DNA from 2 places in the Phenylobacterium immobile (ATCC 35973) genome. Region 2 is predicted to be linked to the other one. Evidence: predicted binding sites of a transcription regulator. Region 2 holds the regulator's gene; the other holds the start of a gene.
The links. Region 2 encodes HrcA, which represses chaperone genes, less so after heat shock. Its sites were predicted from a motif close to GTTAGCANTCNNNNNNNNNGANTGCTAAC; they were not measured.

Region 1: the regulator HrcA is predicted to act here: its motif matches at 2,300-2,328, upstream of groES (co-chaperone GroES).

Annotation. Positions count from the first base shown of each region.
Region 1 is NZ_CVJQ01000001.1:922,094-933,796, reverse strand. Features, by position in the region: gene BN1313_RS04735 (hypothetical protein) at 1-199, shown strand, start outside; gene groL (chaperonin GroEL) at 256-1,899, opposite strand; gene groES (co-chaperone GroES) at 1,959-2,246, opposite strand; gene tadA (tRNA adenosine(34) deaminase TadA) at 2,514-2,960, opposite strand; gene BN1313_RS04715 (pseudouridine synthase) at 2,973-4,394, shown strand; gene rsmD (16S rRNA (guanine(966)-N(2))-methyltransferase RsmD) at 4,397-4,966, shown strand; gene BN1313_RS16260 (hypothetical protein) at 5,006-6,424, opposite strand; gene BN1313_RS04700 (VOC family protein) at 6,539-6,943, opposite strand; gene mutL (DNA mismatch repair endonuclease MutL) at 7,006-8,865, opposite strand; gene BN1313_RS04690 (TraB/GumN family protein) at 8,904-9,872, shown strand; gene BN1313_RS04685 (DUF3035 domain-containing protein) at 9,869-10,420, opposite strand; gene lspA (signal peptidase II) at 10,511-10,948, opposite strand; gene ileS (isoleucine--tRNA ligase) at 11,011-11,703, opposite strand, start outside.
Region 2 is NZ_CVJQ01000001.1:463,147-474,849, forward strand. Features, by position in the region: gene BN1313_RS02255 (transglutaminase family protein) at 1-243, opposite strand, end outside; gene BN1313_RS02260 (YraN family protein) at 277-651, opposite strand; gene rsmI (16S rRNA (cytidine(1402)-2'-O)-methyltransferase) at 648-1,514, opposite strand; gene hemW (radical SAM family heme chaperone HemW) at 1,556-2,710, opposite strand; gene rdgB (RdgB/HAM1 family non-canonical purine NTP pyrophosphatase) at 2,707-3,306, opposite strand; gene BN1313_RS02280 (DUF2975 domain-containing protein) at 3,408-3,935, shown strand; gene BN1313_RS02285 (helix-turn-helix domain-containing protein) at 3,942-4,172, shown strand; gene rph (ribonuclease PH) at 4,169-4,885, opposite strand; gene hrcA (heat-inducible transcriptional repressor HrcA) at 4,949-6,013, shown strand; gene grpE (nucleotide exchange factor GrpE) at 6,029-6,577, shown strand; gene dnaN (DNA polymerase III subunit beta) at 6,718-7,836, shown strand; gene dapE (succinyl-diaminopimelate desuccinylase) at 7,843-8,985, shown strand; gene rpoH (RNA polymerase sigma factor RpoH) at 9,134-10,021, opposite strand; gene BN1313_RS02320 (RluA family pseudouridine synthase) at 10,220-11,218, opposite strand; gene BN1313_RS02325 (ferritin family protein) at 11,208-11,525, opposite strand; gene hisI (phosphoribosyl-AMP cyclohydrolase) at 11,581-11,703, opposite strand, start outside.

The sequences.
Region 1 (11,703 bases), 460 kb from region 2:
CGCCGCCGTTGTCCACGCCGCGCGCGCGGCGCTGAGCGGCCATCGCCGCTTTGCGCCCTGGGCGTCGGAGTGCGCCTTGAACGCAGCCGCCGCCCGCGATGAGCAGGCGCTGGAACTCACCCGCCAGGCCGGCGACCTGCGCGCCCTGCAAGGTGTCCTCACTTGGCCTGCGGTCATCGTCCAGCTGCGCGCGCCATAGAAAAAGGGCGGGACCTCGCGGCCCCGCCCCCTTCATTTCGCTCGAGTGGATCGGACTTAGAAGTCCATGCCGCCCATGCCGCCCATGTCGGGCATGCCGCCGGCCGCGCCGCCGCCCTTCTTGGGCGCTTCGACAATGGCCGCTTCCGTCGTGATCAGCAGGCCAGACACAGAGGCGGCGTCCTGCAGGGCGGTGCGAACCACCTTGGCCGGGTCGATCACGCCGGCCTGGATCAGGTCGACATACTCTTCCGTCTGGGCGTTGAAGCCGAAGGTCGGCGAGGCGTTTTCAAGCACCTTGCTGACGACGATCGAACCTTCGACGCCTGCGTTTTCCGAGATCTGACGGATCGGAGCCTGCAGCGCGCGACGGACGATGGCGATGCCCGCGTCCTGGTCGTCGTTGTCGCCCTTCAGGCCGTCGAGGACCTTGGAGGCCTTCAGCAGGGCCACGCCGCCGCCGGGAACGATGCCTTCCTCGACGGCCGCGCGGGTCGCGTTGAGGGCGTCGTCGACGCGGTCCTTCTTTTCCTTAACTTCGACTTCGGTCGCGCCGCCGACGCGGATCACGGCCACGCCGCCGGCCAGCTTGGCCAGACGCTCTTGCAGCTTTTCCTTGTCGTAGTCCGAGGTGGTGTCCTCGATCTGACGCTTGATCTGCGAAATGCGGCCTTCGATGCCGTCCTTGTCGCCCGCACCATCGACGATGACGGTGTTGTCCTTGTCGATGGTGACCTTCTTGGCCTTGCCGAGCATGTCGAGGCTGACGTTCTCAAGCTTGATGCCGAGGTCTTCGCTGATCAGCTGACCGCCGGTCAGGATCGCGATGTCTTCCAGCATCGCCTTGCGGCGATCACCGAAGCCCGGCGCCTTGACAGCCGCGACCCGCAGGCCGCCGCGCAGCTTGTTGACCACCAGGGTGGCCAGGGCTTCGCCTTCGACGTCTTCAGCGATGATCAGCAGGGGACGGCCCGACTGAACGACGGCTTCCAGCACCGGCAGCAGCGGCTGCAGCGAGGAAACCTTCTTTTCGAAGAGCAGGATGAGGGGCTCTTCGAGATCGGCCTCCATCTTGTCCGGGTTGGTGATGAAGTAGGGCGACAGGTAGCCGCGGTCGAACTGCATGCCTTCGACGACGTCGAGTTCAGTCTCGGCGGTCTTGGCTTCCTCGACGGTGATGACGCCTTCGTTGCCGACCTTGTCCATCGCCTTGGCGATCATCTCGCCGACTTCGGTGTCGCCGTTGGCGGAGATGGTGCCGACCTGGGCGATTTCCGAATTGCTCGTCACCTTGCGCGAGGTGTTCCTGATCTCTTCGACGACCTTGGCGACGGCCTTATCGACGCCGCGCTTCAGGTCCATCGGGTTCATGCCCGCGGCCACCGACTTCAGGCCTTCGACGACAATGGCTTGGGCCAGGACCGTGGCGGTCGTGGTGCCGTCGCCGGCCTTGTCGTTGGTCTTGGAGGCGACTTCACGGATCAGTTGGGCGCCGAGGTTCTCGAAGCGATCCGCCAGCTCGATTTCCTTGGCGACGGAAACGCCGTCCTTGGTCGAGCGCGGGGCGCCGAACGACTTCTCGATGACGACGTTGCGGCCCTTGGGGCCGAGGGTCACTTTCACCGCATTGGCGAGGATATTGACGCCGCGCAGCATACGGTCGCGCGCGTCAGAGGCGAAATAAACGTCTTTCGCAGCCATGGTTGTCTCTCTTTTCTAGGGGATGTCCGGGAGGGGTCTCTAAAGGTCGGCTCGGCCGATCAGGAGACCACGCCCAGGATGTCGCTTTCCTTCATGATCAGCAGGTCTTGGCCTTCGAGGCGAACCTCGGTGCCCGACCACTTGCCGAACAGGATGCGGTCGCCCGTCTTAACGTCGAGGGGCTGGATCTTGCCGCTGTCATCGCGGGCGCCGGGGCCGGTGGCGATCACTTCGCCTTCCTGCGGCTTTTCCTTCGCGGAGTCGGGAATGATGATCCCGCCCTTGGTCTTTTCCTCTTCCTCGACACGCTTGACGAGGACGCGGTCTCCGAGGGGACGAAACGCCATTTATTATTCTCCATCCGAATTTGCTGCGATGGCCTTAGCCATTGGCGACTGCCGTTAGCAGTCGCCAGCCACGAGTGCCAACGCGAGGCGGAAGTAGGTTCCAGTCGGTTCGGAGTCAAGGAAGGCTGATAAAAACAAAAAAGGCCGGGCGTGAGCCCAGCCTTAAAGTTTGTTCTTCCTTGGGAGGAAACGCCCAGATTGGGCAGCCGCGGAAATAATCCTCCCCCGCTCAGATGCAAGGCCTCGGCCGAAGAAAAACAAACTATCTCAAATGCGAGTCCCCCGACGCGCCCGGAAGAAGCTTTTTAGCAGCACGGACGCCTCTTCAGCGAGCACGCCTGCGACAACCTCCGGGCGCCAGTGGCAAGTCGGCTGGTCGAAGAATTTCGGCCCGGAGACCACTGCGCCGCCCTTCGGGTCCGTCGCCCCGAACACCAGCCGACCGATGCGCGCATGGCTGACGGCGCCCGCGCACATCGCGCAAGGCTCAAGGGTCACCGCCAGGCCTAGGCCGGTCAACCGGTAGTTGCCGAGCTTTTGGGCCGCCGCCCGCAAGGCCAAGATCTCGGCGTGGGCGGTCGGATCGTGGCTTGCGATCGGGCGGTTCGCGGCTTGAGCGATTACTTCGCCAGTGACGATATCGAAGACGACGGCGCCGACGGGCGTCTCGCCTGCGTCGGCTGCGGCTTGCGCCGCCTCAAGGGCGATGCGCATGGTGCGATGATCATGGTCCACGATCCCCTACGAACCGGCGCCTATCGCCCAGGTCAAGCCCGGCCTCATCAAGACAATGGCGAAGACGACGGCGATGACGACGTCATCCTTGCCGCCGGCGGCGAGGGCGAACGCGTCGCCAAGGCGCTCGCCCGCGCCGGAGTCGCCTCGCGCCGCGACGTAGAACGGCTGATCGCCGAGGGTCGCGTGGCGCTCAACGGCCAGACGCTGACGACGCCGGCGGTCAAGGTTGAACCCGGCGACATCCTGACGGTGGACGGCGAAGTGGTCGGCGACGCCGAGCCGACGCGGCTGTTCCGCTATCACAAGCCGGTTGGCCTGGTGACCTCGCACAAGGACCCGCAGGGTCGACCAACGGTGTTCGCCAATCTGCCCGGCGAACTTCCGCGTCTGATCTCGGTCGGCCGGCTCGATATCAACACCGAAGGCCTGCTGCTGCTCACCAACGACGGCGAACTGGCGCGCGCTCTGGAGCTGCCGGCGACGGCCCTGCCGCGGCGCTACCGAGCGCGCGCCCACGGCCGGATCACCCAGGCCAAGCTCGACACCCTGAAGGCCGGCGTCACCGTCGAAGGTGTCCACTACGGCCCGATCGAAGCTACGTTGGACAAGGCCAAAGAGGGCCCAGCCGGCGCCAACCTGTGGATCACCATCACCCTGGCCGAGGGCAAGAACCGCGAAGTCCGCCGCGTGCTGGAATCCGTCGGCTTGAAGGTGAACCGCCTGCTGCGCCTCTCCTACGGACCGTTTGCGCTCGGCACGTTAGAACCTGGCGAGGTGGACGAGATCGGTCCGCGGGTCCTGCGTGAGCAGATGGTCGACTATATCGACCCCGCGAACATGCCGGCGGGTGAGCGGCCGCTCTACCGGCGACCAGCGACGCCCAACCGGCCTCGCCGCACGCCCGCCGACGCCATGGTCCCTTCTCCGCCTGAGGCGCCGCAAAAGAAGGTCTACAAGGCCGGCTGGGCGAAGGCGAAGCCGAAGGCCAGTCCGCACGGCGTTGGCAAAAGCCGGCCCTTCGTAGAGAAGGACAAGGCGGCCTCGCCGATCTACGCCAAGCCGGCCCTGGGCAAGAACGGCAGGCCGTTGAAGCCTGGCGAGGCGCGGCCGGTGAAGTATTTCTACTCCGATGGAAAGCCTCCTTCCGGCAATTCGCCGCGCAAGAAGGGCAAGCCTCCGGCCGCGGCCAAGCCGGGCCGCAGCGTCATCCGACCCACAAAGGCCGTCCCATCGACCGGGCGAGGCTTCCAGCGCCCCAAACCGGAACGCGCCGCCTCGGACCGCTCAGGTCCTGCCAATACGGCCGGCGCCGCCGCGCCGACCGTTTCGCGTCCCGCACGACCCGGTCGCAAGCCCGGCCCCAAACCCGGCGCCAAGCCTGGCCGTGGCGGACCCGACGGAGGCCGCTAACTTTGCGAATTGTAGCGGGTGAATTTCGTGGCCGGACCCTGGCCGCGCCACCGGGGGCGTTGACACGACCGACCGCAGATCGGGCGCGCCAGGCGGTGTTCAACATCCTTGAGCACGCGCCCTGGTCAACCGGCCTGCAAGGCAGGCGTGTCATCGACCTCTTCGCCGGCTCAGGCGCACTCGGTCTTGAGTCGCTATCCCGCGGCGCGGGGTTCGCGCTCTTCATAGAGACCGACGAGATGGCGCGCGGGGCGATTCGCGACAATATCGACGCGCTTGGCCTTTTCGGCCGAACCCGCGTGCATCGGCGCGACGCCACCGCCCTGGGCCTGCGGCCTGGCGCCGATGGCCCGTCGTTCAACCTGGCGTTCCTGGATCCGCCCTACGGCAAGGGGCTGGGCGAACAGGCGCTCGCCGGTTTGATCGAGGGCGACTGGTTGGCGAAGGACGCCCTGGTCGTCTTCGAGCGCGGGGCCGAGGAACCCGACATCTTGGCCCCAGGGTACGAAGGTCTCGACGTCCGCGACTATGGCGCGGCCCGCGTCCACTTCCTGAAGCTCGCCGGCGGCTAGGCGGGCGAGGACGGCTTTGAGTGGCCGCCCGCCTGGCGGCTAGTCGCGCCGGCCCTCGGGACCGCGGTTCCGACCGGGGGCTTGCTGCTGCGGTCGGTCCGCTTTCGCGCGCGCTGCGGCTTCGCGGGCGTGATCAGCGGCGGGGTTCGCGCGGGCGGCCTGTTGCTGTTGGCGTTGAGCTTCGCGCGGGGCCTGTTGGGCCTGACGCACCTGCTGTTGTTGCGCTCTGGCCTGCGCCGCCTGCTGGCGCCCCGCGTTCTCGCGGGCCGCCTGCTGCTGTTGCTGGCGGGCGCGCGCCTGTTCCTGCTTCGCCTGCTGCTGAGCCCGTTGCGCTTGGGCCTGCTGCTCGCGACCCTGCTGTTGCGCCCTCTGCTGCTGGGCGCGTTGTTCATTCGCCCGTTGCTGGCTGGCCTGTTGCTGTTGCTGTTGCTGCTCAGCCTGCCGACGACGCTGGTCCGCCTGTTGTTGGCGCGCATTGGCTTGCTGCTGACGCTCATTCGCCTGCTGCTGGCGTTGCGCGGCGACCCGGCTCTGCTGTGCCTCCCGCTGACCCTGTTGGACCTGGCGTACGCGCGCCGCCTGATCGCGATTCGCCTGCTGCTGGTCGCGGGCGTGGGCCTGCGCATCGGCCTGCTGCTGGCGGACTTGTTGCTCGCGATCACGCTGTTCAAGAACCTGTCGCCGCCGATCCTGCTGCAAGCGTTCGCGCTGCAGGTCGCGGGTGCGGTCCTGTTCGAAGACGACTTGTTGGGGCCTCGCCCGAAAACGCGGCGCAGGATCACCGCGATCATCGCGATCACGCCAGGCGCGCCAGTCGGCGTCGTTGCGGACGGCGCGAATCCAGGGTTGAGCAGTCGCCTGAACGCGCGGCGCGCGGGTGCGCCAGACCTCCTGCCGGATTGGCGCGCGATTGCGCGCCGCGCGGCGCAGATCTCCGCCGTTGGCGTAATAGCGGCCGGCAAGCGGCGCTGCGCCGCGGAACTGATCGCGGTCAAGGTAGCGACCGTTGCTGTCGAACAGGGCGATCAGCACTCCGGCGGCGTCGAAGCCATAGCCGTACTGGCTGTCACGCACGAAGTACGGCCGCGGCGCGTCGGGCTGATAATAGTAATAGACCTCCTGGTCGCCATAGGGGTCGGCGTACATCGACCAGTCGTCCTCGGTCTCCCAGGCCATGCCCTGGCGACCGTCGTAGTCGAAGCCGTAGGCCGGCGGCGCATCATAGAACGCTTCCTGCAGCCCATAGGCCCGCTCCGCCAGCTGATAGCCGGCGCTCTGAGGGACCGGCGCGACACGCGCCGCCGGCGCCGCGGGCAGAGCCGCGACGGTTTCATAGCCGCTGAGCGGTTCCAGTGGCCGGGCGGCGGATTGCTGGGCCTCATCGCGGCACGACGCCAGGGCCATAGCGAGAAGGCTAGGACCCAAGATGAGCGTGGTCTTCAAACGAGTGCGGGACATGGGAGTCACCTTGCGGTCATCGGACGCTGGAGTGCGTCGTCTGCAACATGCGCGGCCCAGATTGGCCCCGCAGTGAAGCCAACGGTCAGGTACGGTTAATGTTGCCGGCCGGGTTCACGCGTCCCAGGTCAACACCACCGCTTCGGCGGATCGGCGGTGCGGGCCATGGTGCACCGCTTCGATGTTGTTGCCCTCCGGATCGCGCACGAAGGCGGCGTAGTAGCCGGGATGATAGTCACGCACGCCCGGCGCGCCGTTATCGCGGCCACCGGCCTGCAAGGCGGCGTCATAGAAGGCTTGGACCATGGCTTCATCACGCGCCTGAAACGCCAGGTGGACGTGGGTCGCCGGCTCACCAACGTCGATCCACAACTCGTCGACACTGAAGTGTTCGTCGTCTTCGCCGGTGATCGGGATTTCCAACGCGGCCATGACAGCGCGATAGAAGGCGGCGGTGGCGGGCAGGTTCTGAGTGCGCAGGTGCACGTGATCGATCAAACGACCGCGAGACAGTTCCATGGGCTGCTCCTGGATGTTGGCGTCTGTCGGCTCAACGTCCGCCCTCGCCCCGGGTTGCCCTGTCAGCGACGACCGAAGAGCCGCTCGATGTCCGCGAGCTTCAACTCGACATAGGTCGGCCGGCCGTGGTTGCACTGGCCCGAATGAGGGGTGACCTCCATCTCGCGCAGCAGGGCGTTCATCTCCGGCGCGCTGAGCCGGCGACCCGCCCGCACCGAGCCGTGGCAGGCCATGGTGGAGCAGACGTCCTCCAGCCGCTCCTTCAGCGCCAGCGCCTGGTCATGCTCGGCCAGATCGTCGGCGATGTCGCGGATGAGGCCGGCCGCATCGGTCTGGCCCAGCAGCGCCGGTGTCTCGCGCACCAGGATCGCCCCGGGCCCAAAGGCCTCGACGACCAGACCCAGGGCCGCCAGCTCGCCCGCCCGGCCGACGACCCGCTCGGCCTCGGCGGGATCCAGCTCGACGACTTCGGGGATCAGCAGCGCCTGGCGCGCCACGCCGCCGTCGGCCATCTGCGCCTTCATCCGTTCATAGACCAGCCGCTCATGCGCCGCGTGCTGGTCGACGATCACCACGCCGTCACGGGTCTGGGAGACGATGTAGGTCTCGTGCACCTGGGCGCGGGCGGCGCCGAGGGGGAAGTCCTGGGCTTCATAGGCCGGTTGGACGGCCTCGGCGGCGTAGGTCACCGCGTCCCCCAGCGAATTCGCCTGCCAGACCGGTTCAGTCCAGTTTGGTTCAGCCCGGGCTGAGACGTCCGTGAGGCCGGGGATCGACTGGCCCGAGGGTTGCGGCGCCCAGCCGCCCTGGCGCCAGGCGGAGAATCCCGTGGCGGGCGGCGGCGCGGCGTAGCCCGGGCGGAAGCCGCCCAGCGCCGCGCCGGCGACCGTTGTCGATGCGCGATGTCCGGCGCTCGCCAGGGCGTGGCGCAGGGCGCCAATGATCAGGCCGCGCACCAGACCGGGATCGCGGAAACGCACTTCAGCCTTGGCGGGATGGACGTTGACGTCCACCTGGGTCGGATCGATCTCCAGATAAAGCGCCGCCAGAGGATGACGGTCGCGGGCCAGGAAATCGGCGTAGGCGCCGCGCAAGGCGCCCTGCAACAGGCGGTCGCGCACCGGGCGGCCGTTGACGAATAGATACTGATGCGCCGCGTTACCGCGGTTGTAGGTTGGCAGGCTGGCGAATCCCGTCAGCCGGATGCCTTCGCGTTCCTGGTCCAGCGCGACGGCGTTGTCGGAAAACTCCCGGCCCATGATCGCCGACAGGCGAGCCAAGCGGCCTTCCGGCCCCTTGGTCTCGGCCGGCAATTTCAGGACACGGCGACCATCCAGGTCGAGGAAGAAGCCGGCGTCCTCATGCGCCATGGCCTGGCGCTTCAGCTCCTCAGTGATGGCCAGGGCCTCGGCCCGTTCGGACTTCATGAACTTGAGCCGCGCCGGCGTGGCGTAGAACAGGTCGCGCACCTCGACCCGCGCTCCATGCGGCCCTGGAAAAGCCGCCGGATGGGCCGCGCCGACAGCGCCGGCGTCCACAAGGATGGCGAAGGCGCCGGAGGTCCCGCGCGCGCGGCTGGCGATCGCAAGCCTGGCCACCGAGCCGATCGACGGCAGGGCCTCGCCGCGGAAGCCGAGCGTGGCGATCCGCAACAGGTCATATTCGCCCTCGGCGTCTGGCGAGAGCTTCGAGGTCGCGTGCCGCTCCACCGCCAGCGCCAGTTCGTCCGCCGCCAAACCCTGGCCATCGTCCGCCACCAGGATGCGCGACAGGCCTCCGCCGTCGGCCTGCACCTCCACGCGGGTCGCGCCCGCGTCGAGGGCGTTTTCGACGAGCTCCTTGACCGCGCTGGCCGGCCGCTCGACCACTTCGCCAGCGGCGATGCGGTTGACGGTCTCAGGGGGAAGGCGGCGAATCGGCATGGCTGGAGCGGTCCTTGAGTCGGACTATAGGGCGAAACATGGTTAAGCGTCGCGTCGCCGCATTGCTGCTTTGGGCTTGGCTGCTGGGCCAGCCAGCCGCCGCCCAGATCCCGCTGGCGCCGGCGGATCCGAACGAGGCCCTGGTCGAGGAATTGGTGGTCACCGCCGCCGATCCCGGCCCCGCCTGGTGGACCGTCTCGAACGGATCAGCGACGGCCTACGTCCTGGGCGTCCCCAGCCTCGCCCCTAAGCGCATGCAATGGGACAGGACGGTGTTCGACCGACGACTGGCGAAGGCCAGGGTGGTCATCCTGCCCTTCGAGAATTTTCGGGTGAAAACCCTCGGGGCTCTGGGCGCTGGGGTGAACTACCTGCGTCTGCGTTCATCCCAGCCCTATGAAGAGCGCATGGACGCCGAAGGCCGACGCCGTTTCGCCGCGGCGCGCGAGCAGATCGCTCAACCCGCCAAGCGCTATCGCACCCACCACCCTCTTGCTGCCGGCCTGATGATGTCGACTGACTACCGCGAGCATTTCGAGCTCACCACGACCGACCCCACCAAGTTGATCAAGCTTCTGGCGCATCAGGCCGGAAAGCCGATCGTGGAGAAGAGCTATGATCTCGGCCCGCAGCTTGGGGCGATCATCCGCACGCCCGACGCCGCCGGGCGCGCCTGCCTGAACGAGGTGATCGCCCAGATCGAAGCCGGGCCTGAGGTGACGCGCCAGGCGGCGCGCGCCTGGGCCGCAGGCGACGTCCGCGCCGCGCTCGACAATGAGCGGACATTCGAGCGCTGCATCGCTTTCGTGCCCGGCGCCCAGGCGCTCGACGCCCGGGTCAAGCGCGACACGGCGGCGGCCATCGAGGCGGCCCTGGCCACCCCTGGCTCGGCGATCGCGCTCGTGCCGCTACGCCCCCTGCTGGCGCAGGGCGGCGTACTGGATCAACTGCGCGCGAAAGGCCTGGAGGTCACAACGCCAGGCGAGACGATCGAGCCGGCGTCCTAGAGGCCAGGAAGTTTGATCTTGCCGCCGCCGCCGCGGGAGATAACCACCGGCTTGCCGCCGGTCAGGGCCTCGACGCGCGCCTGTTCGGCGGCCGCATCCACGGGCGCCGGCGTGTCAGAGCCGGCTGAAGCGACGGCCGGAGCGCCGTCGGCGCGCCAGAACATCACGCGATCGGCGAAGCTCTTGTCCTTGTGGGCGACGTCGCCGAATTCGTCGTCGACGACATAGCGGATCAGCGGATCGGCCTTGTCGGCGCCGGCCTTAGCCACCAGCATCTTCTCGCCGTCGGTGCGGTCTTCACTGGCGCGTTGACCCATCAGGGCGGCGCGGGCGGCGCTTTCAGGCTGAAGCTCCTGCGGGCGCGGCTTGCCCGGCGCCGGCGGCCGCAGGGAGAAGTCGGGCGGCACCACCAGAGGCGCCTTGGAAACCACCCGGAACTCGTCCGGGGTCACCTTGTTCATGCCCAGCGCGCTGCGGGTCGATTGGCAGGCGCCGAGCGCCAACGGGGCCACGAGCACCGAGGCGAGGATGATCCGATTGACGCTCATCAACTTCCAAAAGCTCCTTCAGCCGCCCCCGGCTACATCTTGTCTTCGGCAATAGCGCAATCGCGACCCTGCGCCAACGTCGCGCTCTAGTCAGGCTTGCGGCTTGTCTTTTCTAAGGCTGTCCCAAAGCAGGAAGCAGACGCCTACGGTGATGGCGCTGTCGGCGATATTGAAAATCCACGGGAAGAAGCCGATCTGCTGGACGTCGATGAAGTCCACCACGGCGGCGAATCGTGCGCGATCGATGGCGTTGCCGACCGCCCCGCCGATCACCAGACCCAGGCCCACCGTGGTGAGCCATCGTGTCGCCTTCAGCGCCCAGGCCGCCAGTACGCCGGCGACCCCAAGCGAAAAGGCGAAGAGCGCCCACCGTACGGCGTCGTGGCCAGCCTGCAGCAGACCGAAGCTGACGCCCTGGTTCCAGACCATGGTCAACCGCAAAGGCCAGAACAGCGCGACGCTCCCCAGGTCCGGCAAGTCCAGCCCATAGAGAATCCACGCCTTGCTGGCCTGGTCGAGGACGATCATCGCGGCGGCGATCGCAAGCGCGGCCAGGCCGCGTGGCGTCGCCCAGGCGCGCGGGACAGCGTTCACGCCGCAGCAGCCTTCGCGTCCCACGCTGCGACGGCGTCCGCGTCGCGCAACGACAGGTCCGGATAGCGGGGATCGGACCCCACTTCCGGCAGGATCCGCCAAGACCGCGCGCACTTTGCGCCCTCGGCCTTCACAGGTTGGACGGCCACGCCGGGCGCTTCAGGGATACGGAAGGCGTCGGCCGGACCCTCGTCGGCGACCAGGGTCGCCTGGCTGGTGCGAAACACCTCCGCGGCGTCCAAGCCGCCGAAGGCGGCCCGCAGGTCGGCGTCGGCGATATGCACCACCGGAGCAGCCTCCAGGGCCGCACCCATGCGCTTCTCGCGGCGTTCGACCTCCAGCGCCCCGGTGACCGCACGGGTCACGGTCTGCACCTTGGCCCAGCGCGCAGCTTCGGCGTCATTGCGCCACTGGCCCGGCGTATTCGGGAACACGCGCAGGACATTGGAGCCGGCGTCGGGGAATCGCAGCGTCCAGGCCTCCTCCATGGTGAAGGACAGCAGCGGCGAGGCCCAGACCGTCAGCCGCTCGAACACAAGGTCCATCACCGTGCGCGCCGCGCGTCGGCGCAGGCTGTCAGGCCGGTCGCAATAGAGGGCGTCGCGACGGATATCGAAGAATAGCGACGACAGCTCGTCCTGGCAGAACTCGGTTAAAGCCCGCGTGACGCTCTGGAAATCGTACCGTTC
Region 2 (11,703 bases):
AAGATCGCCGTTCAGGCGCAGATCGCCGGCCATGGCCTCGGCCAGGGCCTCTTCCGGTCCCTCCGACTGTAGTCGCAGTCTCAGGCGTTCGACACCGACGCCGGCCAGGTCGCGGGCCGTCTGCGGATCGCGGCGGGGGTCTTCGTGGATGGCGCAGGCGATCGCCGCTTCCAGCAGGGGGAAGTCGCCGTCCTGGGCCTCGCCGGCCTCGCTGAGCGCCGTCTCGGCCTCTTTGCGGTCCATACGCTTCAACGGAATTCTTCGAATCGCCGGCGCTCAGGCGCCCTTCCATGCGTCGGGAATATGCATGGGAAGCCGACCGGGTGCGAGTGCGATCAGGTCCAGCCGCACGACCGCCGTGCGTAGGGACGGCCGACCCTGCGCCACGGCGAGGCCGGCGCGCCTCAAGCGATCACGTTGGTCAGCGCTGACGGCCTCCAGCGCCTGAGCGATGTCGGCGCGGTGCTTGACCTCAACAATGCAGAGTGTCCGCCCACGGATCGCCAGAAGGTCGATCTCGGCCTGCGCCGCCTTCAGGCGAAATCCCAGGATGCGATAGCCCTTGGCCATCAGCCAAAGCGCTGCGCGCCATTCCCCAGCGCGCCCGCGTCGGCGCGCTTCCAGTCCGCGGCGGGCGCGGACCTGGTTCACCGCCCCTGTAACTCCAAAGCGCGGCGATAGAGGTCGCGGCGGTTCAGACCCAACGCCTTCGCCACCTCGGCGGCGGCGTCGGCGGGTTTCAGCCGGATCAGCGCGGCGGCCAGCGCGGCGTCGGCGTCCTCCGGCGCAGCCGCGAGTTCTTCCCCAGGGCCAACCAGGATGACGATCTCACCCTTCGGCGCATCCAGACGCGGGTCGGCAGCCAGATCGCCCAGCCTGCCGCGATAGAGTGTCTCGTACATCTTGGTCAGCTCGCGGCCGACCACCGCCTCGCGGTCGCCAAGCACTGCAGCCATGTCGGCAAGGCTCGCCGCCAGGCGCGAGCCGCCCTCATAGAAGATCAGCGTCGCGCGCACGCTCAGCAGGCCTTCGAGGAAGCTCCGCCGGGCCGCGGACTTGGGCGGCGGGAAGCCGGCGAACAAGAAGCGGTCGCTGGGCAGGCCGGCCGATGCGAGTCCCGCCAGCAACGCCGAAGCGCCGGGAATGGCGAAGACGGGTAATCCCGCCTGCGCGGCCTCGCGCACCAGCCTGTAGCCAGGGTCGGAGACCAGCGGCGTGCCAGCGTCCGAGACCAGCGCCACCCGTTGGCCCATCGCGAGCGCCGCCATGATCCGTGGTCGGGCCTCTTCCGCGACGTGATCGTCGTGCCGCATCATCTTGGCGGAGATTCCGTAGGCGGCGAGCAGCTTGCCCGTCACCCGCGTGTCCTCGGCCAGCACCAGATCGGCCGCATTGAGCACGTCCAGGGCTCGCAGGGTGATGTCGCGCAGATTACCGATCGGAGTCGCCACGACATAGAGGCCCGCCGCCAGCGGGGCGTCGTCGAACACGGGCGTGGGAAGGTCGCGGGCCATCGCCGAGGCTTCGCGCCTGTGGCCACGCAACGCAAGCCCGCTTAACGGGGAGGAGTTCCGGCCTGGGCCAGTTCGAAGGTCAGTCGGTCGAGGACCAGCCGCCCGGCTGGCGTGGCGCGCAGGCGTTCTGGATCTTCGGCCACGAGGCCCAGCTCAATGAAGGGCAAAACCGCCGCTGGGGTCAGCCCCAGCGCCGAAAGCTCGGCGAAGGCCACGCCGTCCTTGATCCTCAGCCCGCTGAGCAGACGCTCCTCGGCGATCTGGGCGGGGTCCAGGGCTTCGACGCTGGCGAAGCCCAGTCCTGTCTCACCCACGCGGGCGATGTAGTCGCCAGGTTTCCGCTCGGCCTCCGTCGCCCGCCGGGTGTCGGCCTGGCGGATGCGGCCATGGGCGCCGGGGCCGACGCCGACGTAATCGACGCCGCGCCAGTAGACGAGGTTGTGCCGCGACCGCGCGGCCTCGCCGCGGGCGTGGTTGGAAACCTCGTAAGCTTCGAATCCCTCGGCCTCGAGGGTGTCCTGGGTCGCGGCATAGAGCGCCTCGCCCATCGCCTCGTCTGGCGTGCTCCAGGCCCCGCGGGCGACGGCGCGCCCAAAGGCGGTCCCGGGTTCGATCGTCAGCTGGTAGGGTGAAATGTGCTCGGGGCCGAGATCGACGATCCGCCGCAGCGCCTCGGTCCAGGCGTGTGGCGTCTGATGGGGCAGGGCGTAGATCGCGTCGAGCGACAACCGCGGAAACACCCGCGCCGCCTTCACCGCTCTCAAGCCCTGGCCGGCGTCGTGATCGCGGCCGAGAAACCTGAGGGCCTGATCGTCCAACGCCTGGAGCCCCAGGGACAGGCGGTTCACGCCCGCGGCCGCGAAGGCGGCGAACCGGGCGGTCTCTGCGTCCGTGGGATTGGCCTCAAGGGTGATTTCCAGGTCGTCGGTCGGTGTCCACAGGGCGCGCGCTGTCTCGATGATCTGCGCCGCCCAGGCAGGATCCATGAGGGAAGGCGTTCCGCCGCCGAGGAAGATCGAGACGAGGCTGCGTTCGCCGGTCAGGGCGCGCTGGCTGGCGAGGTCGGTGAGGATCGCAGCCGCGAGGCTCGCCTGTTCAGGCTGGCGGCGATCGCGCACCACGTTGAAATCGCAGTAGGGACAGATGCGCGCGCAATAAGGCCAGTGGACGTAGATCCCCAGCTCGGCGGCGCTCACAAGAGCGCGGCCTTGAGTTTGGCGAAGGCCCGGGCGCGGTGGCTGATGGCGTCTTTCTGGACGGGGTCCATCTCGCCAAAGGTCTCGGCGTGGCCATAGGGCTGGAAGATCGGATCATAGCCGAAGCCGCGGGTTCCACGCGGCGGAAAGGCCAGTGTGCCATCGACGCGGCCCTCGACCACCACCGCCGGGCCGTCCGGCCAGGCGACGGCCAGGGCGCAGGTGAACCAGGCGGAGAAATCGAGCGCGTCCTCTTCGCCCAGCCGGTTGGCGACCCGTTGCATGGCGCGCGCGAAATCCTTGTCGGCGCCGGCCCAGCGGGCGGAATAGACCCCGGGATCGCCGCCAAGGGCGGTGACCGAAAGGCCGGAGTCATCGGCGATGGCGATCAGGCCGGAGGACGCCGCCGCTGCTCGGGCCTTTAGGAGGGCGTTGCCGACGAAGGTCGTCTCGGTTTCCTCGGGCTCGACCAGCTTCAGTTCGCCGGCGGTGACCAGCTGGAAACGGCCGTCGAGGATCTCGGCGAGCTCACGCGCCTTGCCAGGATTATGCGTCGCCACCACCAGGCGCGCGCCGCTCTCGAGCTTCAAGACCATGCGAATTCAACTCCTGTGCGCGCCCAACGCCGTCCATTGCCTGATATTCACTTGAGATGCAGCCCTGCAGAGGGATGATCAGGCACAGAAGAGGGAGGCGGATGCGCGCGCTCGGTCCAGGTTCGGTGTCCAGTTTCCTGAAGGTGATCCTGGACGTCGTCTATATCGGCCTGTGGGTCGGTGTGGTCGTGGTTCTGGGCATCACCGCCGCCGCCGTGCTGCTGAGCTTCAACCCGGACCTGATGCCGGACGTGATGGTCAGCGCCGAGGCCGGCGAGATGGTCCGGCGAGGGCCGGTCTGGGCGGCGGGCCTGGCCGCAGCCGGTGTCTACATGGCCGGCGTCCTGGTGATTGTCGGCACGCTTCGGCGCATCTTCGCCACGCTCACGGCGGGTGATCCCTTCCATCCGGACAACGTCGCGCGCCTGCGCCTGATCGGTCTTATCCTGGCGGGGTTGGAGATTGGCCGTTACGCGTTTTGGATGGTGGGCGCCTGGTTGCCCGGCGTGCGCGCCGTGGAACCGAACTTCAGCCTGACCGCCTGGTTCTCCGTGCTTGTGGTTTTCGTCCTGGCCGAGGTCTTCCGCGAAGGCGCCCGCCTCCGCCGTGAAGCCGAACTGACGATCTGAGGAACCATGCCTGTCCGCATCCACCTCGATCGCGTGCTCCTGGAACGGCGCATGTCGCTGGCCGAGCTGGCCGACCGCGTCGGCGTGACCAGCGCCAACCTGGCAATCCTCAAGACCGGTCAGGCCCGCGCCCTGCGCTTTGCGACCCTGTCCTCTCTCTGCCGTGAGCTCGACTGCCAGCCCGGTGATCTGCTTGCCTACGAGCCGGGGCCGGAGGAGCCGTTCGAGGAGGGTTAGGCCGCCACCGCGGCGCGCTGCAGTTCGCAGAGTTCGCCGATGCCTTTGCGGGCCAGGGAGAACAGCGCCTCGAATTCGGCTTGGCTGAAGCCCCGCTTTTCGCCGGTCGCCTGGATCTCAACGATGTCGCCGGTCCCGGTCAGGACGAAATTGGAGTCGGCCTCGGCGTTTGAATCCTCGTCGTAGTCGAGATCGAGCACGGGCGTGCCCTTGAAGATGCCGCAGCTGACCGCCGCCACCTGGTCAATCACCGGATCACTGGCGACGGAGCCAGCGTCGACCAATTTGCGGGTCGCCAGCCTCAGCGCCACCCAGGCGCCGGTGATCGCTGCGGTGCGCGTGCCGCCGTCGGCTTGAACCACGTCGCAGTCGATGGAGATTTGGCGTTCGCCCAACGCCTTCAGGTCGATCACCGCGCGCATGGAGCGGCCGATCAGCCGCTGGATCTCCTGGGTGCGGCCCGATTGCTTCCCGGCGGCGGCCTCGCGCCGGCCGCGGGTGTGGGTGGCCCGGGGCAGCATGCCGTACTCGGCGGTGACCCAGCCTTGACCCTTGCCACGCAGGAAGGGCGGCACGCCGTCCTCCAGGCTGGCGGTCACCAGAACCTTGGTGTGGCCGAAGCTGACCAGGCACGAGCCTTCGGCGTAGCGATTGACGCCCGTCTCGATGGTGACGGCGCGCAGAATGTCAGGGGAACGGTCTGAGGGACGCATTTCAAGCTCTCCAACACGGCCGGCGCTTGAACCGGCGAGGCTGCGGCTTATCCTAGAAGCGACGTGACGACACCCCTGTTCTCCACCGGCCCTTCCCTGGGCGAGCTCGACAGCCGTGCGCGGGACATCTTCCGCCGTATCGTCGAGGGCTATCTGGAGACGGGCGAGCCCGTCGGCTCACGCACCCTGGCGCGGAGCGGCCTGCACCTGTCGCCGGCTTCGATCCGCAACACCATGCAGGATCTGACTCAGCTGGGCCTGCTCGGCGCGCCGCACGTCAGCGCCGGCCGACTTCCGACACATGCGGGTCTGCGCCTGTTCGTCGACGGCCTGCTCGAGGTGGGCGACATCGCCGCCGAGGACCGCCGCGCCATTGACGCGCGGCTGCAGGCCCACGGCCGCAACTACGAGGACGCCATGAATGAGGCCACCGCGATCCTGTCCGGCCTCGCCGGCGGCGCGGGCGTGGTGGTGACCCCGGTCCGAGAGGCCGGCGTTAAGCACGTGGAGTTCGTAGCCCTGGGCGGCGACCGCATGCTGGCGGTCATGGTCTTCGCCGATGGGTCGGTGGAGAACCGCCTGGTGCGCTTCGCCGCCGGAGTCACGCCGGCTGACCTGCAGGAAGCCTCTAACTTCCTCAACAGCCGCCTGCGCGGCCGCACCCTCAATGAAGCACGGGTCGATCTCGACGCCGAACTGAAGCGGGCGCGGCGCGAACTGGACGAGACCGCCGCGCGGCTGGTCGAGGACGGCATGGCCGCCTGGGGCGGCGGTGAGGCCGATGAGCGCGCCCTGATTGTTCGTGGCCGGGCGAACCTGCTGGACGACGCCGAGGCGGCTCAGGATCTGGAGCGCGTGCGCCTGTTGTTCGACGACCTGGAGCAGAAGGGCCAACTGATCCAATTGCTCGACGGGGTGCGTGACGGCGAGGGCGTGCGCATCTTCATTGGCGCGGAAACCCGTCTCTTTTCGCTTTCGGGTTCCGCTGTGATCGCCGCACCCTATATGACGGGCGGCCAGCGCGTGCTCGGCGCCATCGGCGTGATCGGGCCTGCGCGGTTGAACTACGCCCGGGTCATCCCGTTGGTGGACTACACCGCCCGCGTGCTGAGCCAGGTCTTGGAGTGAGAATTCAGGTTAGCGATGAGTGAAGAACACACCCCTGCCGAAGAAATCGCCGAAATCGAAGACGGCCTGGAGGCCACGGCCGACGAGGTGCTGGCGCTCCGCGCGGAAGTCGCCGCGCTGAAGGAGCAGATCCTCCGCGTCGCCGCCGACGCCGAGAACACCAAGCGGCGCACCGAGCGTGAGGCCAATGACGCCCGCGCCTATGCGATCCAGAAGTTCGCGCGCGACCTGCTGGGCGTCGCGGACAATCTGTCTCGCGCCATGGCCATGCCGCCGACCGTCGAAGACCCCGCCGTGAAGAACTTCATCGTCGGCGTCGAGATGACCGAAAAGGAGCTGTTGTCGGCCTTCGACAAGAACGGCCTGAAGCGCCTCTCGCCGGGCAAGGGCGAGAAGTTCGACCCCCACCAGCACCAGGCGATGATGGAGCAGCCGGCCGACGACGTGGCTCCCGGTTCGGTCATAGCCACCTTGCAGGCAGGCTACGAACTGCTGGGTCGTTTGGTCCGCCCGGCCATGGTCGTTGTCGCCGCCAAGGCCCCGGCTGAGCCGACCGCCCACTGATCGTCCACAGAAGCGTGGCGGGATACGCGACGCGCTCTAGCAAGCCCGGGTTTTTTGGTTAATCTCGGCAGTCCTTTTCAGCCGGGGGATAGGGCGGAAAGGCGTGATTCGCCGCGCCCTTTCGCCAGTCGGGACGCGATATGAAGCTGACGATCGAACGGGCCGCCCTCTTGAAGGCGCTGGGCCATGTGCAGAGCGCCGTAGAGCGTCGCAATACGATTCCGATCTTGTCGAACGTGCTGCTCTCAGCCGAGCGTGAGCGCCTGACGTTTTCGGCGACCGATCTCGACATGGAGATCATCGACGAGGCCTTCGCCCAGGTGGACCAGCCCGGCCAGATCACCGCGCCCGCGCACACCCTCTATGAGATCGTCCGCAAGCTGCCCGAAGGCGCCGATGTCTCTCTGAGCTTCACCGGGGAGGATCCGCGCCTGACGATCCAGGCCGGGCGCTCGCGGTTCAACCTGCCGGTCCTGCCGGCCGGCGACTTCCCTGTGATGTCGTCGGATGGCCTTTCGGGCCGGGTCACCGTCGATGTGACCGACCTTCTGCGCCTCATCGACAAGACCCGCTTCGCCATCTCGGCGGAGGAGACGCGCTATTATCTGAACGGCCTCTACTTGCACACGGTGGTCGAGGACGGCGTGCAGAAGCTGCGCGCCGTGGCCACTGACGGCAGCCGCCTGGCGTTGGCCGAGATGCTAGCGCCCGAAGGCGCGGCGGGCTCGCCGGGGATCATTATCCCCCGCAAGACCATCGCCGAGGCGCGGCGCCTGCTGGATGACGCCGGCGAGAGCGTCGAGCTGCGCATCAGTCCCCAGAAGGTCCGCTTCGAATTCGCCGGCGCCGCGCTGACCTCCAAGGTGATCGACGGCAACTTCCCCGACTATGGCCGGGTGATCCCCCGCGACAACACCCGTATCGTGATGGCTGACGCCAAGCTGCTGGCCCAGGCGATCGACCGCGTCGCCACCATCTCGGCCGAGAAGAGCCGTTCGGTGCGCATGGCCATCGAGTCCGGCAAGTGCGTGCTGACGGTGCGCAACATGGAGGCCGGCCAGGCCGTCGAGGAGTTGGAGATCGACTACGACGGCGACGCCTTCGAACTGTCGTTCAACGCCCGCTACCTGATGGATATCACCGACCAGATCTCCGGCGAGACCATCGAGATGCGTTTCGGCGGGCCGAACGATCCGGCCCTGGTGCTGGACCCAGCCGACGCTGACGTCCGCTATATCCTGATGCCGCTCCGGGTCTGATCCTTCATGCTCGACGTTGTTGAGTTCACGCGGACGCTGATCCGGCGGCCGTCGGTGACGCCTGCCGACGAGGGCGCGATGGACCTTGTCGAGGCTGAACTGGCGCGCGCCGGCTTCGTCTGCCGGCGCATGAAGTACGGCGTCATCGAGAACCTCTATGCGCGCTACGGGACCGAGGGGCCGAACCTCTGCTTCGCCGGCCATACCGATGTCGTGCCGGTGGGCGACCTCTCAGACTGGCGGGTCGATCCGTTCGCCGCAGCGATCGAGGATGGGGTTCTGGTGGCCCGCGGCGCGTGCGACATGAAGAGCGCAATCGCCGCCTTTGTGACGTCGGCCGTGGCCGCCGTGGAAGCTGGCGAGATCACCGGCTCCATCTCGCTGCTGATCACCGGCGACGAGGAAGGCCCCTCGGTCGACGGGACCAAGAAGGTGGTGGAGGCTCTGATCGCCGAAGGCGAACGGGTCGATCACTGCGTCGTCGGCGAGCCGACCTCGGCGGAGACCTTCGGCGACATGATCAAGATAGGTCGGCGCGGCTCGATCAACGCCGAGATCCTGGTCGAGGGCAGGCAGGGCCACGTCGCCTATCCCGACAAGGCGGCGAACCCCCTGCCGATCCTGGTGGACATTCTCGGCCGGCTGACGGCGCGCAAGCTCGACGACGGGTTCCTGGGGTTCCAGCCTTCGAACCTTGAGATCACCACGATCGACACGGGCAACACCGCGACCAACGTCATTCCCGCGCGGGCGAAGGGTCGGATCAACATTCGCTTCAACCCCGGCCATACCGGCCAATCGCTGGCCGAGTGGATTGCTTCTGAGGCCGCGGCGGCGGGCGCGGGGTTCTCCGGAACGGTCACGGTGACGCCGACCATCAGCGGCGAGGCGTTCCTCACGGCGCCAGGCGACTTCACCGCCCTGGTCGCCGGGGCCTTCAAGGCTGTGTCCGGCCGTGACGCGGAGCTTTCGACCTCCGGCGGCACCTCGGATGCGCGCTTCATCCGCTCGCTCTGTCCGGTGGTGGAGCTGGGCCTGGTGGGCAAGACCCTGCATGCGGTGAACGAACAGGCTCCGGTCGCCGAGATCCGCGCGCTGGAGCAGGTCTACCGCACGATCATCCAGCGGTATTACGTGGCGTTCGCCTAAACGATCGTCATCACCGGGCTTGTCCCGGTGACCCATGATCTCCGCGCCGAAAGAAGAAGGCGCGAGCGTCGCCGCCGCGCCTTCCTGGCAATCTTCAATGTTCACGGGTTGCCGGAACAAGTCCGGCAATGACGTCTGGTGTGATGGCCTAAGCGTCGATCAGGTTCCTGGCTTCCGCCGCCGCCCGCATCGACTTCTGCAGCTTTTCAAAGGCCCGCACCTCGATTTGGCGGACGCGCTCGCGGCTGACGCCGTATTGCGAGGCGAGCTCTTCCAGAGTGGTTGGGTCGTCCTTCAGGCGGCGCTCGGTCAGGATGTGCTTCTCCCGATCCGTCAGCTCAGTCATCGCCGCTTCCAGTAGGGTGCGGCGTAGGTCCGTCTCCTGGTTATCGGCGACCACAGTCTCCTGGCTCGGCGTCTTGTCATCGACCAGCCAATCTTGCCATTCGCTCTCGGAATCGGCGCGCATCGGCGAGTTCAGCGAAGAGTCGCCGCCCGAAAGCCGACGGTTCATCGAAATGACCTCGTCGTTCTGCACGCCTAGCTTGGTGGCGATGAACTCGACCTGGTCGGGGCGCAGGTCGCCCTCCTGCAAGGCCGAGATTTCGGACTTGGCCTTCCGCAGGTTGAAGAACAGCTTCTTCTGGGCGGCGGTCGTGCCCATCTTAACGAGGCTCCACGAGCGCAGGATGTACTCCTGGATCGAGGCGCGGATCCACCACATGGCGTAGGTCGCCAGGCGGAAGCCTCGATCGGGATCGAACTTCTTTACGGCCTGCATCAGGCCGACGTTGCCTTCGGAGATCACCTCGCCGATCGGCAAGCCGTAGCCGCGATAGCCCATGGCGATCTTGGCCACGAGACGCAGGTGGCTGGTGACCAGCTTGTGGGCGGATTCGGAGTCTTCATGTTCCTGCCACGCCTTGGCGAACATGAACTCCTGGTCCTTGGTCAGCATCGGAAACTTACGGATTTCAGATAGATACCGGCTCAGACCGCCTTCCGGCGTCATCACGGCAAGCGCGTTCGCGGCCATGGTTTACCCCTTCAAATTCCCGGATGCATCGAGCCGTCGCGAGCCCCCTCGCGTGGCCTCCGCCCCCCACAACTGACCAGATGGGTATTCAGTTGCGATTGCGAAAGGCCACGGTGGAGCTGGGTGGCGGGCTCAATATCCGACTGCCATTGTCGGGATTTATGGACTTCGAGTGCGGTGCCATCAAGGCCGGGTTTCTTATAAGGCTTCCAGAAGGACTATGAGCTCAGCCATGTCGGCGGGTGGTTCGGCTTCGAACCTCATGGGCTCCCAAGTCACCGGGTGAACGAAGCCCAGCACGCGGGCATGCAGCGCCTGACGGGCCAGGCCGGCCGCGGTCATGGCCGCCCTGACCGGTTCGGCCGGCGGGCCAGACCCGTAGGTCTGGTCCCCCAGGCAGGGGGTTCCCTTCGACGCCAGGTGTACGCGGATCTGATGGGTCCGGCCGGTTTCGAGCGTCAGCGCCACCTGGGCGGCTGTGGGCCGGGCCTCGGGGCCGAACTGGCGCTCTACAGCATAATGGGTGATGGCGTGCCGACCGCCGGTCTTCACCATCGCCATCTTCTTTCGGTCGCTGGCCGACCGGGCGATCGCGCCCTCGATTACGCCGCGGGCCGGATGCGGCGCGCCTCGGGTCAGGGCCATGTAAGCGCGGTCGATGTCGTGGGCGGCGAACAGCTTCGACAGCCCCTGGTGGGCGGCGTCGGTCTTGGCGACGACCAGCACGCCCGAGGTGTCCTTGTCGATCCGGTGGACGATCCCGGGCCGCGCCACGCCGCCGACGCCGGAGAGACTGGATCCGCAGTGGTGAAGCAAGGCGTTGACCAGGGTGCCGGAGGTGCTGCCCGGGGCGGGGTGAACGGCCATGCCTGCGGGCTTGTTCACGACGATCAGGAACTCGTCCTCGAACAGGACGTCGAGTGCGATGGGCTCCGATAAGGGTTCCGCCGGCGCCGGCGGCGGCACGGTGATCCGGTAGTCGCCCGCCGCCGCCTTGGCCGAAGGATCGGTCAGCACCGCCTCACCCAAGCCGACCTTGCCCTCGGCGATCAGCGCCTGGATGCGCGCGCGCGAGAGCGCCTCGGTCAGGCCGGCCAAGGTCTTGTCCAGGCGTCCGCCGGCGTCCCCGGCCCCAACCGCAATGGTCAGAAACTCGCCGGCGTCGTCCTCTTCGATATCGGGACCTTCAGAGGCCATTCTTCTCGGTGGCTTCTTCCTCGTGGCCCGTGATGGAGCCTGCCTTGAACAGATACTCGCGCAGCTGCGCGTCGGTCTCCTCATCGTTGCGGCGGATCCACTCCAGCACCATGGCCGCGTGTTCGAGCTCCTCCCTGGCGTTGTGCAGCAGGATGGCCTTGAGGCTCGGATCGTCGCAGTCGTCGGCGCGCTGGCGGTACCAGTCGACGGCCTCGAACTCCTCCATCAGCGAGGTGATCGCGTAGTGCATGTTCAAAGTCTTGGCGCTCAGCTTCTCGCGCGGAACGTGCAGGGTCTCACTGGCCATCAAAAATCTCCCACTCTGGCGTTCGCAGCATAACGCAAGGTCAAGCTCTTGGGCCTCAGGCCCGTTCGATCAAGGCGCCATTCTCCACCACGCGGTAGAAGCAGGATCGCGCGCCCGTGTGGCAGGCGCCGCCGTCGCCCTGCGGCAGCACCTTGATCCAGACGCAGTCCTGGTCGCA